Regions from separate parts of the Actinoplanes sichuanensis genome, predicted to be linked through region 1. Evidence: riboswitches for the same ligand, from Rfam matches in the RefSeq annotation. Region 1 holds a riboswitch; each other region holds the start of a gene.
The links. Region 1 has a riboswitch for glycine ahead of gcvP (aminomethyl-transferring glycine dehydrogenase). Riboswitches for the same ligand answer to the same signal wherever they lie in the genome.

Region 1 (3,265 bases):
TTGATCTCCCCGGTCTTCTCGTGCCGGTTGGCGACCTTGGTGAGCTGGTCGCGCGCGTAGCTGCCGTAGGTCTCGGCGACCCGCCGGGACAGGAACGCGCTCCGGACTCCGACGAGCGCGTCACCGTCGGAGTTGCGAGAAGTGACCAGCGGCGACCACAGCACCTCGAGAACCGTCGGGTTGGCCTGCAGCGCGAGCGTGCAGAACCGCTCGATCTCCCACGAGAACTGCTCCTCGGCCGGCCCGTCCAGGTGGGTGGGCGGCTTGTCGAGGGTCCAGAAGTCGCGGGTCGGCGCCACGAACACACCCCGACGGTCGTGGTCCGACTCCGGCCCGTCCAGTCCATAGGCGCGGGAGCCGACCACGACCGCCAGGGCCGTGTGCCGTTCAACGAGCTCGATCATGAGGCCGGAGGATACGGCTAGAGATCAAGGACCGTCGCGTCGATTTCGTCCAGCTCGCTCTGGTCGAGTGACAGGTTGTTCAGCGCGGCCACGTTGTTCTCCAGCTGCGGCACGCTCGACGCGCCGATGATCAGGCTGGTCATCCGCTGGTCGCGCAGCGCCCACGCCAGCGCCAACTGGGCGAGCGTCTGCCCGCGCCGCTTGGCGATGTCGTTGAGCGCGTGCAGCCGGGCCAGGGTCTTGCCGTCGAGGGCGCTCTCGTTGAGGAACACACTGGTCCGGATCCGCGAGTCGTCCGGAATGCCGGTCAGGTAGCGGTCGGTGAGCAGGCCCTGCTGCAGCGGACTGAACGCGATGCACCCGGCCCCGGCGTCCTCGAGGGTGTCCAGCAGCCGGTCGTGCTCGATCCACCGGTTGAGGATCGAGTAGGACGGCTGGTGGATCAGCAGCGGCGTGCCCAGCTCCCGCAGGATCCCGGCGGCCTGCGCGGCCTGGGTGCTCTTGTAGTTGCTGATGCCGACGTAGAGGGCCTTGCCGGAGCGGACGATCGCGTCGAGCGCGGACATCGTCTCCTCGAGCGGGGTCTCCGGGTCGGGCCGGTGGTGGTAGAAGACGTCGACGTAGTCCAGGCCCATCCGCTGCAGGGACTGGTCCAGCGACGAGACCAGGTACTTGCGGGAGCCCCAGTCGCCGTACGGGCCGTCCCACATGGTGTAACCGGCCTTGGTCGAGATGATCATCTCGTCGCGGTGCGCCCGGAAGTCGGCGGCCAGGATGCGTCCGAAGTTGGTCTCGGCACTGCCCGGCGGCGGCCCGTAGTTGTTGGCCAGGTCGAAGTGCGTCACGCCGAGGTCGAAGGCCCGGCGGACGATGTCGGCCTGCCGGTCGGCGGGCCGGCCGGCACCGAAGTTGTGCCAGAGGCCCAGGCTGATGGCGGGAAGCTTGAGACCGCTGCGACCAGCACGCCGGTAGATCATGTCGGCGTAGCGGTCGGCGGCAGGGAAGTACGTCACATCGCACACCCTAGGACTCCCGATCTTCCCCATGGGCGCTGGTAGGTTGGTTCCCAGCGCGGGAGAGTCCGCTGACGCGGCGCCGAAGAGGCAAATCCTCCCCGGAAACTTTCAGGCAAAAGGACCGCGCAGGTTGGCAACTCTGAAATGCCCGCGATCGGGGTATGACAGAGGGGGAGGTTGCTTCTTGACCTTCTCACGCCAGGAGTCGCCAATGACGTCCCCGTTCGTTTCCCGGCACATCGGCCCGGACACCGACGAGCAGACCACCATGCTGAAGGCGATCGGCTACGGCTCGGTCGAGCAGCTGATGGACGCCGCGATCCCCGAGTCGATCCGCTTCCACGGTGAGCTTGATCTCCCGGCCGGGATCTCCGAGGAGCAGACGATCGCCGAGCTGCGGTCGATCGCCGACCGCAACGTGCTCGCCACCCCGATGATCGGCCTGGGCTACTACAACACCTTCACGCCCGCGGTGATCAAGCGGAACGTGTTGGAGAACCCGGCGTGGTACACGGCCTACACGCCGTACCAGCCGGAGATCAGCCAGGGCCGCCTCGAGGCGCTGCTCAACTTCCAGACCGTGGTCACCGACCTGACCGGGCTGACCACGGCGAACGCGTCGATGCTGGACGAGGCGACCGCGGTCGCCGAGGCGATGACGCTGGCCCGGCGCGCGTCCAAGAGCAAGAGCAACGTGTACGCGGTGGACGCCGACACGTTCCCGCAGACCCTGTCGGTGCTGCGCACCCGGGCCGAACCGCTCGGCATCGACGTGGTCCTGGTCGACGTCGAGAGCGACGAACTGCCCGAGGACTTCTTCGGTCTGCACCTGCAGTACCCGGGCGCCTCCGGTGCGGTGCGCGACCACGCCGCCCTGGTCGAGGCCGCCCACGCCAAGGGTGCCCTGGTCACGGCCGCGGCCGACCTGCTGGCCCTCACGCTGTTGCGGGCTCCGGGCGAGATCGGTGTGGACATCGCCGCCGGCACCACGCAGCGGTTCGGTGTGCCGCTGGGGTTCGGCGGCCCGCACGCCGGATACCTGGCCGTGCGCGCCGGCCTGGAGCGGTCGCTGCCCGGCCGTCTGGTCGGCGTCTCCAAGGACGCCGACGGCGACCGGGCCTACCGGCTGGCGCTGCAGACCCGTGAGCAGCACATCCGCCGGGAGAAGGCGACGTCGAACATCTGCACCGCGCAGGTGCTGCTGGCCGTGATGGCGAGTATGTACGCGGTCTACCACGGCCCGGCCGGTCTGCGTGCCATCGCGAAGCGGGTGCACGGCCATGCGCTGACCCTGGCCGGTTCGTTGACCGCCGCCGGGATCGAGATCGGTTCGGACGCGTTCTTCGACACCGTCACCGCGATCGTTCCCGGCCGTGCCGCCGGGATCGCCGAGGCGGCCGCCGCCGACGGTGTCGACCTGCTGCTGGTGGACGCCGATCGGGTGTCGATCTCCACCGACGAGACCACGACCGACGCGCACGTGGCGACCGTCCTGGCCGCCTTCGGTGTTCCGGTGGCGACGCCGGCCGAGTGCGGCGCCCGCCCGCTGGCCCGTACCTCGGAGTACCTGACGCACCCGGTCTTCAACACCCACCACTCCGAGACCAGCATGCTGCGCTACCTGCGCAGACTCTCGGACCGTGACTACGCGCTGGACCGTGGCATGATCCCGCTGGGCTCGTGCACGATGAAGCTGAACGCCACCGCCGAGATGGAGGCGGTCACCTGGCCGGAGTTCGCGAACATCCACCCGTTCGCGCCGCGCAACCAGGTCGAGGGCTACGAGCACCTGGTCGCCCAGCTGGAGCAGTGGCTCGCCGAGATCACCGGTTACGACGCGGTCAG
Region 2 (3,265 bases), 970 kb from region 1:
CAGAGCACGGCCCCGGCCTGCAGGGCCCAGGCCCGAAGATCCAACCCCCGGGTCAACAGGACCGCGATCAACAGGACGTGGATGCCGGCCAGGGCGAGATAGGGCATCGGGCTGTACGGACGACGCCGCGCGACCGGTGCCGCGACCCGCCCGGACCGGAACCGGCGGTACTGCAGCCACGCCGCGATCAGCAGCATCGCGTGACAGGTCAGGCTGAGCGCGAAGACCGGACCGGGACGCCCGGCCCGGGCCAGTTCCGGACCCAGCGTGCGGGCCAGACTCTCCAGGGTTCCGGCGACCGGCCCCATCACGCCGATGTGCCAGCGGAACGGCGCCGCCCCGCTGAGGTAGAGCCGGCCGACCACGAACGCCAGCAGCATCGCGACCACCGGGGCGGCCACCCCGACGACCTGCCCGGCGGCGAACGAGCCGGTCATCGTCCAGTACAGGCCGGCCGCCCCGACCGCGGTCACCACGGTGGCCAGATCGAGGTGGTAGCAGAGCCGCTCCCGGGCCGAGCGGTGCGGCAGCGGATAGGTGGCGATCACCCCGATCACCACCGCGCCGCCCGCGGCCAGGGCCACCGTCCGCGGGATGCCGGTGCCGGTGAGCGCCGACGACGACGTCGGGTCGGCCAGGGTGGTGGCCACCTGGATCCAGTCGGCCACGCTGAACATCGCACCGGCGGCCACGAAGGCGCGCCAGAACCGACGTTCCGAGGTGGGGTCCGGCATCAGGCGGACCGCGCGGTACGCGTACCAGGTCATCGCCGTGGCGAACACCGCCACGGCGAGCCAGCAGAGGACCGCGAGCATCGCCGTACCGCCCCACGGCACCAGGAAGGCGACGCTGAGCAGCGCGGTCAGCGAGACGACGACCACCGGTAGGAATCGATTCCCGGGAGTGACCTGGCCGCCGGGGTCGGCGGCGTCGGCCGGCGCGATGGTGTTCATCGGAGGCCCCATCGTCACGAGGCGGGCACAATTGAGAGCCGACCCACAGACCGCCGTGCGGTAGGGTCCTGGAACAGGTGACGACAGCACAACCGAATACTTCGCCGCGACCCCGCCGCGGGAGAGTCCTCGCAGGTCAGCGAGGCGCCGAAGGAGCAACTTCTCCCTCAGAATCTCTCAGGCCCCAGTACCGCGACGGTCAGGCGACTCTGGAAAGTCAGCTCTTTACGAGGAGCTGCGCCCACGGTGCAAGCCGCCCTTCCCGGCGGTGAACCTCTCAGGCAGAGATGACAGAGCGAGGGAGGCCCGACCCGACAAGGAGCCTCCGTTGCGAAACACCGCCCTGCACCACGTCCATCAGTCTCTCGGCGCCGCGATGACCGGTTTCGCCGGCTGGTCCATGCCGCTGCGGTACGGCAGTGACCTGGGCGAGCACCACACCGTCCGGACCGGCGCCGGACTGTTCGACCTCGGTCACATGGGCCAGATCGAGGTGACCGGCCGAGACGCCGCCGCGTTCCTGGACCACGCGCTGGTGGGCCGGCTGTCGAAGGTCGCGGTGGGCCGGGCGAAATACACCATGCTGTGTCACACCACCGGCGGGGTCCTCGACGACCTGGTCGTCTACCGACTGGCCGAGGACCGGTTCCTGGTGGTCGCGAACGCCGCCAACGCCGCCGTGGTCCGGGCGATGCTCGGTGAGCACTCGGGTGGTTACACCGTCGGGATCGCTGATGCGGACCGGTCACTGATCGCGGTGCAGGGCCCGCAGGCGGTCGACGTGGTCGGCGCGCACCCGGACCTGCGTTACTACGGCATCAAGGCGGAGCGGCTCGCCGGGCGGGACGTGCTGCTGGCCCGCACCGGATACACCGGCGAGGACGGCTTCGAGATCTACTGCGCGAATGAGGACGCCGAGGCGATCTGGGCGTGGGCGACCGGCCGGGGTGCCGTCCCGTGTGGGCTGGCCTGCCGAGACACCCTGCGCCTGGAGGCCGGCATGCCGCTGTACGGCCACGAGCTCACCCTGCGCACCACCCCGTTCGACGCCGGTCTGGGTCGTGTCGTCGCCCTCGACAAGACCGACTTCGTCGGCGCCGCCGCCCTCCGCGCCGCCACCCCGCGGCGCCTGCTCGCCGGGCTGGTCACCAAGGGCCGCCGCTCGCCACGGGCCGGTCACGTGGTCCTCGACCCGGACACCGGCGAGCGCATCGGTGAGGTGACCAGCGGCGTGCCCTCCCCCACGCTGGGTCACCCGATCGCGATGGCCTACCTCCCGGCCGACCGCACCGAACCCGGCACCCGGGTCCTCGTCGACATCCGCGGCGCCCGCGAAGAGGCCGAGGTCGTCGCGCTGCCGTTCTACCGCCGGCAGGGCTGAGCCGTGACCGTGTCCGTCTTCGATCTGTTCTCGATCGGCATCGGCCCGTCCAGCTCGCACACCGTCGGCCCGATGCGCGCGGCCCGGCTCTTCACCGGCCACCTGACCGGAATCGACGGGGTGGCGACCGTACGCGCCGAACTGTTCGGTTCGCTCGGCGCGACCGGGCACGGCCACGGCACCCCGCGGGCGGTGCTGCTCGGCCTGCAGGGCGAGGATCCGGAGACGGTCGACACCACGCTCGAACCGTCCGCCGACGCGACCGCGTTCGAGGTCGACGTGGTGCTGCACCGGCGGCGGGCGCTGCCCGGCCATCCCAACGGCATGCGCTTCACCGCGCTCGCCGCCGACGGCGCCGAACTGCTGACCAAGACCTACTTCTCGGTCGGCGGCGGGTTCGTCCTGGCCGACGGCGCATCGGGGGTACGCCCGGAGCAGGTGGCCGTCCCGCACCCGTTCTCCTCCGGCGTCGAGCTACTGGAACTCGCCCGGTCCACGGGGCTGTCGATCTCCCGGATGATGCTGCTCAACGAGTCGGTACGGCGGCACACGGCCGAGGTGTCGGCCGGGCTGCTCGGCATCTGGCGGGTGATGAACGACTGCATCGACGACGGGCTGCGCGCGGAGGGCGTACTCCCCGGGGGTTTGAAGGTCCGTCGCCGGGCCGCACTGACCGCCCGCAAGCTGACCGCCGACGGTGATCCGATGGAATGGCTGACCGTTTTCGCCATGGCGGTCAACGAGCAGAACGCGGCCGGCGGGCGGGTGGTGACCGCGCCCACCAATGGTGCCGCCGGGATCATTCCGGCCGTGCTGCGCTACTACCGGACCTTCGTGCCCGGCGCCGACGACGAGGGCGTGGTGCGTTTTCTGCTGGCCGCCGGGGCGATCGGGCATCTGTTCAAGGAGAACGCGTCGATCTCCGGGGCCG
Region 3 (3,265 bases), 1.4 Mb from region 1:
CGCTGACCGCCGAGCGGCCGGGCACCCCGACGTCGGAGAAGCTGCGATGAGCGGGCGCCCGCCGCGGGTGATCGTGCTGCCGACCGATCTGGATCAGCACCTGGCCGACGAGGTGCGGCCGGCCATCACCGAGGCGGCCGAATCCGGCCGGGACTTGGTGATCGACATGGGCGGTTCCGGAACCATCGACCCGGCGGGGCTCGGGCTGCTGGTCCGTGCGCACCGGTCGGCTCGGCAGAACGGGGCGACGTTGTGCCTGGTCGCGCCGTCGCGATTCGTGCTCACCGTGCTGCACACGATGCGGCTGGACGGGGTGTTCCCGATCTACCCGGACGAGGCGACGGCGGTGTCCGACCTGGCCCGGCCCGCCGTGGGGGTCTAGTGTCTGACCCGAGCGGCGGGATCTCCGGCGCGCCGCTTCGTGACCGGGTGCCTGATGACGACTTTGACCGCGCAGTTCGACGTACCCATCGGGGTGGACTCACCCCGTACCTCCCGCAAGGCTGTCCTCGCCGTGCTCGGCGTCTGGGGTTATGTCGACGAGGCCTGGACGGACGACCTGTCGGTGGTGGTCAGCGAGCTGGTGACCAACGCGGTACAGCACGGTGCGGGCTCGGTGGTGATCGGCGTCGAGGCGAATGGGCCGCAGGTGGTCCTCTCGGTCGCCGACGGTTCGGCGGTCGTGCCGCGCCGCCGCGAGCCGGACGGGCGCGGTGGCCGCGGACTGCTGCTCGTGGAGGCGCTGACCCGCCGGTGGCACGTCGAGGAACATGAGGGCGGCAAGCGGGTACGGGCGGAGTTGCGCCTCTACCCCGACGGCGACGGTCCGGGCCGGGAGGATCAATGAGGATCACCTCGCAGTACGCCGACGGTGTGGCCCGGCTGCGCCTCTGCGGTGAGCTCGACATGTCGACCACCCAGCATCTGCACGACCAGGTCAGCGCGGCGATGGCCGTCGCCCGGCTGAGTCGCCTGGTGATCGACGCCGTCGACCTGGACTTCTGCGACTCGTCCGGGATCCAGGCGCTGGTGCAGACCCGGTCGAAGGCCACCCAGCAGGGCGTCACGTTCCAGCTGACCAACACACACGGGGTGACCCGCCGGGCGCTGCAGATCACCGGGGTCCTCGACGTGCTCAGCGGTTAGATCACTCGATAGCGGCGATGTCGGCGGCCTCGTCCGGGTCCGGTTCGGACGTGTCGAGGAACGCCCGCAGCACCTCGACGGCGACGTCCGGCGCCAGCCGTTTCAGGCTCATGGCCAGTACGTTCGCGTCGTTCCAGAGGCGGGCGCCGCGGGCGATCCAGGGGTCCCAGGCCAGGGCGGCCCGAACCCCCGGGACCTTGTTGGCGGCGATCGCCGTGCCGGTGCCGGTCCAGCACATCACCACGCCGTAGTCGGCCCGCCCGTCGACCACCGACCGGCCGACGAACCGGCCCAGGTCGGGCCAGGACTCGGCGGCCTCCGGCCGGATCACCTCGTGGCCGTCCTCGGACAGGGCGGCCACCACGGCCCGGGTGGTCTCGTTCTCGTCGTCACTGGCGAACGCGATCCGCATCCGCCCCACCCTAGTGCGCCACCGCGGGCGGCCCGCCTCTCCGGCGACCCGCGGCTTGCCGTTGCGGCGACCCGCGGCTGGCCGTTGCGGCGACCCGCGGCTTGCCGTTGCGGCGGCCCGCGGCTTGCCTTTGCGGCGGCGCACCAGGCGAAGGTGGCCGACGTCAGCCCGCGGCGCTCACCAGCTCCTGGTAGGCGGCCTCGTCGAGGGTTTCCGGGACGCTGGTGACTCGGAGCCGGAACAGCCAGCCCGCGCCGTACGGATCGGTGTTGATCAGGCCGGGCTCGTCGCCGAGGGCGGTGTTCACCTCGACGATCTCGCCGTCGGCGGGAGCGTACACCTCACTCACCGACTTGGTGGATTCGAGTTCGCCGGCCGGATCGCCCGCGGTGACGGTCGTGCCGATCTCCGGGAGGTCGACGTAGATGACGTCGCCGAGCGCGTCGGCGGCGAACGCGGTGATACCGACGGTGGCGATCTCGCCGTCGGTCAGCCATTCGTGATCTTTGGTGAAACGCATTTCGGAGAGGCTCCTTCGGTACGGGTGAGGGCCTCCCTCGCTCTGTCACGGGTGCCTGAGAGGTTCACCGCCGGGGCGGCTTGCACCTTGGGCGCAGCCCTGGTCGGGGCTGACTTTCCAGAGTCGCCTGACCGTTGCGGTACGTGGGCCTGAGAGATTCTGAGGGAGAAGTTGCTCCTTCGGCGACCCGCCCGAGGGTGGGTGCTCTCCCGCAGCGGCACAGCGGCGAAGTATGGACTTGTGGCCCGGGAAAGCTATCCGGAACCGCCCGAACCGGTCAAGATCGACGGCATGGATGTCGCCCGCACCGCCCCCACCGCGGCGGATGTCGCCCGCAGCTTCCCCACCGCGTCGGATGTCGCCCACACCTTTCTCACCGAAGTGGACGCCCGGCGGCCGGCGGTCCTGACCGGGCTGTTCCTGCACGGTTCGCTGTGCTGGGGCGAGTTCTTCCCCGGTAGTGACGTCGATTTCGTCGGCGTGTGGGCCCAGCCACCGGACCACGCCGCCCTCGCCGAGGCGCACACCGCGACGAAGGCCCGCCACCCGGAGGTCGTCTTCGACGGTTTCCACTGCTCGGCCGACGATCTGGCCGGCTCGGCACTGCGGGTGGGCCGGCGGCCGGTGTTCTACCAGGGCGAGTTCGATCCGGGCGGGACGATCGACATCAATCCGGTGACCTGGCACGAACTCGCCGAACGGGCCGTCGTCATCCGCGGCGAACTGCCCCCGATCCACACCGACCACGCCGGACTGTGGGACTTCACCCGCGACAACCTCGACACGTACTGGCGGGGCCACATCCCGGCGATCGAGGACGCCGGTGTCGAGTTGCTCGGACAGCACGATCCGTCCATCGCGTGGGTCGTGCTCGGTGTCGCTCGCCTGCATCACCTCCTGGCCACCGGCGAACTGACCTCCAAGAGCGGAGCCGGCCGTTACATCACCGGCTCTCTGGACCCGCGCTGGAGCCGGCTGGCCGACGAGGCCCTGCGAATCCGCGAACGTCCCCGGGACCCGACCCGTTACGACGTGCCGACGCAACGTGGCGAGGAGACGCTCGCCTTTCTACGCTGGACGGTCGACGACGGCATGAGCCTCGATCGCGAAGGACAGATACGCCCCTGACCGCTCCCGGGCCTGGAACCCGAGCCGCGTGAGGATCCGCACCGACCGTTGATTGGTCG

Region 2: linked by a shared signal. The riboswitch ahead of gcvT (glycine cleavage system aminomethyltransferase GcvT) and the one ahead of gcvP (aminomethyl-transferring glycine dehydrogenase) in region 1 are both predicted to bind glycine.
Region 3: linked by a shared signal. The riboswitch ahead of gcvH (glycine cleavage system protein GcvH) and the one ahead of gcvP (aminomethyl-transferring glycine dehydrogenase) in region 1 are both predicted to bind glycine.

Annotation. Positions count from the first base shown of each region.
Region 1 covers NZ_AP028461.1:2,319,534-2,322,798, forward strand. Annotated here, with positions in the region: gene Q0Z83_RS10275 (nucleotidyltransferase domain-containing protein) at 1-404, opposite strand, end outside; gene mgrA (L-glyceraldehyde 3-phosphate reductase) at 422-1,417, opposite strand; glycine riboswitch at 1,467-1,554, shown strand; gene gcvP (aminomethyl-transferring glycine dehydrogenase) at 1,632-3,265, shown strand, end outside.
Region 2 covers NZ_AP028461.1:1,352,677-1,355,941, reverse strand. Annotated here, with positions in the region: gene Q0Z83_RS05870 (GGDEF domain-containing protein) at 1-953, opposite strand, end outside; glycine riboswitch at 1,062-1,156, shown strand; glycine riboswitch at 1,161-1,249, shown strand; gene gcvT (glycine cleavage system aminomethyltransferase GcvT) at 1,282-2,334, shown strand; gene Q0Z83_RS05860 (L-serine ammonia-lyase) at 2,338-3,265, shown strand, end outside.
Region 3 covers NZ_AP028461.1:3,712,218-3,715,482, forward strand. Annotated here, with positions in the region: gene Q0Z83_RS16900 (GlsB/YeaQ/YmgE family stress response membrane protein) at 1-50, shown strand, start outside; gene Q0Z83_RS16905 (STAS domain-containing protein) at 47-382, shown strand; gene Q0Z83_RS16910 (ATP-binding protein) at 437-847, shown strand; gene Q0Z83_RS16915 (STAS domain-containing protein) at 844-1,146, shown strand; gene Q0Z83_RS16920 (RpiB/LacA/LacB family sugar-phosphate isomerase) at 1,148-1,558, opposite strand; gene gcvH (glycine cleavage system protein GcvH) at 1,722-2,078, opposite strand; glycine riboswitch at 2,119-2,201, opposite strand; glycine riboswitch at 2,206-2,300, opposite strand; gene Q0Z83_RS16930 (hypothetical protein) at 2,370-3,206, shown strand; gene Q0Z83_RS16935 (GNAT family N-acetyltransferase) at 3,147-3,265, opposite strand, start outside.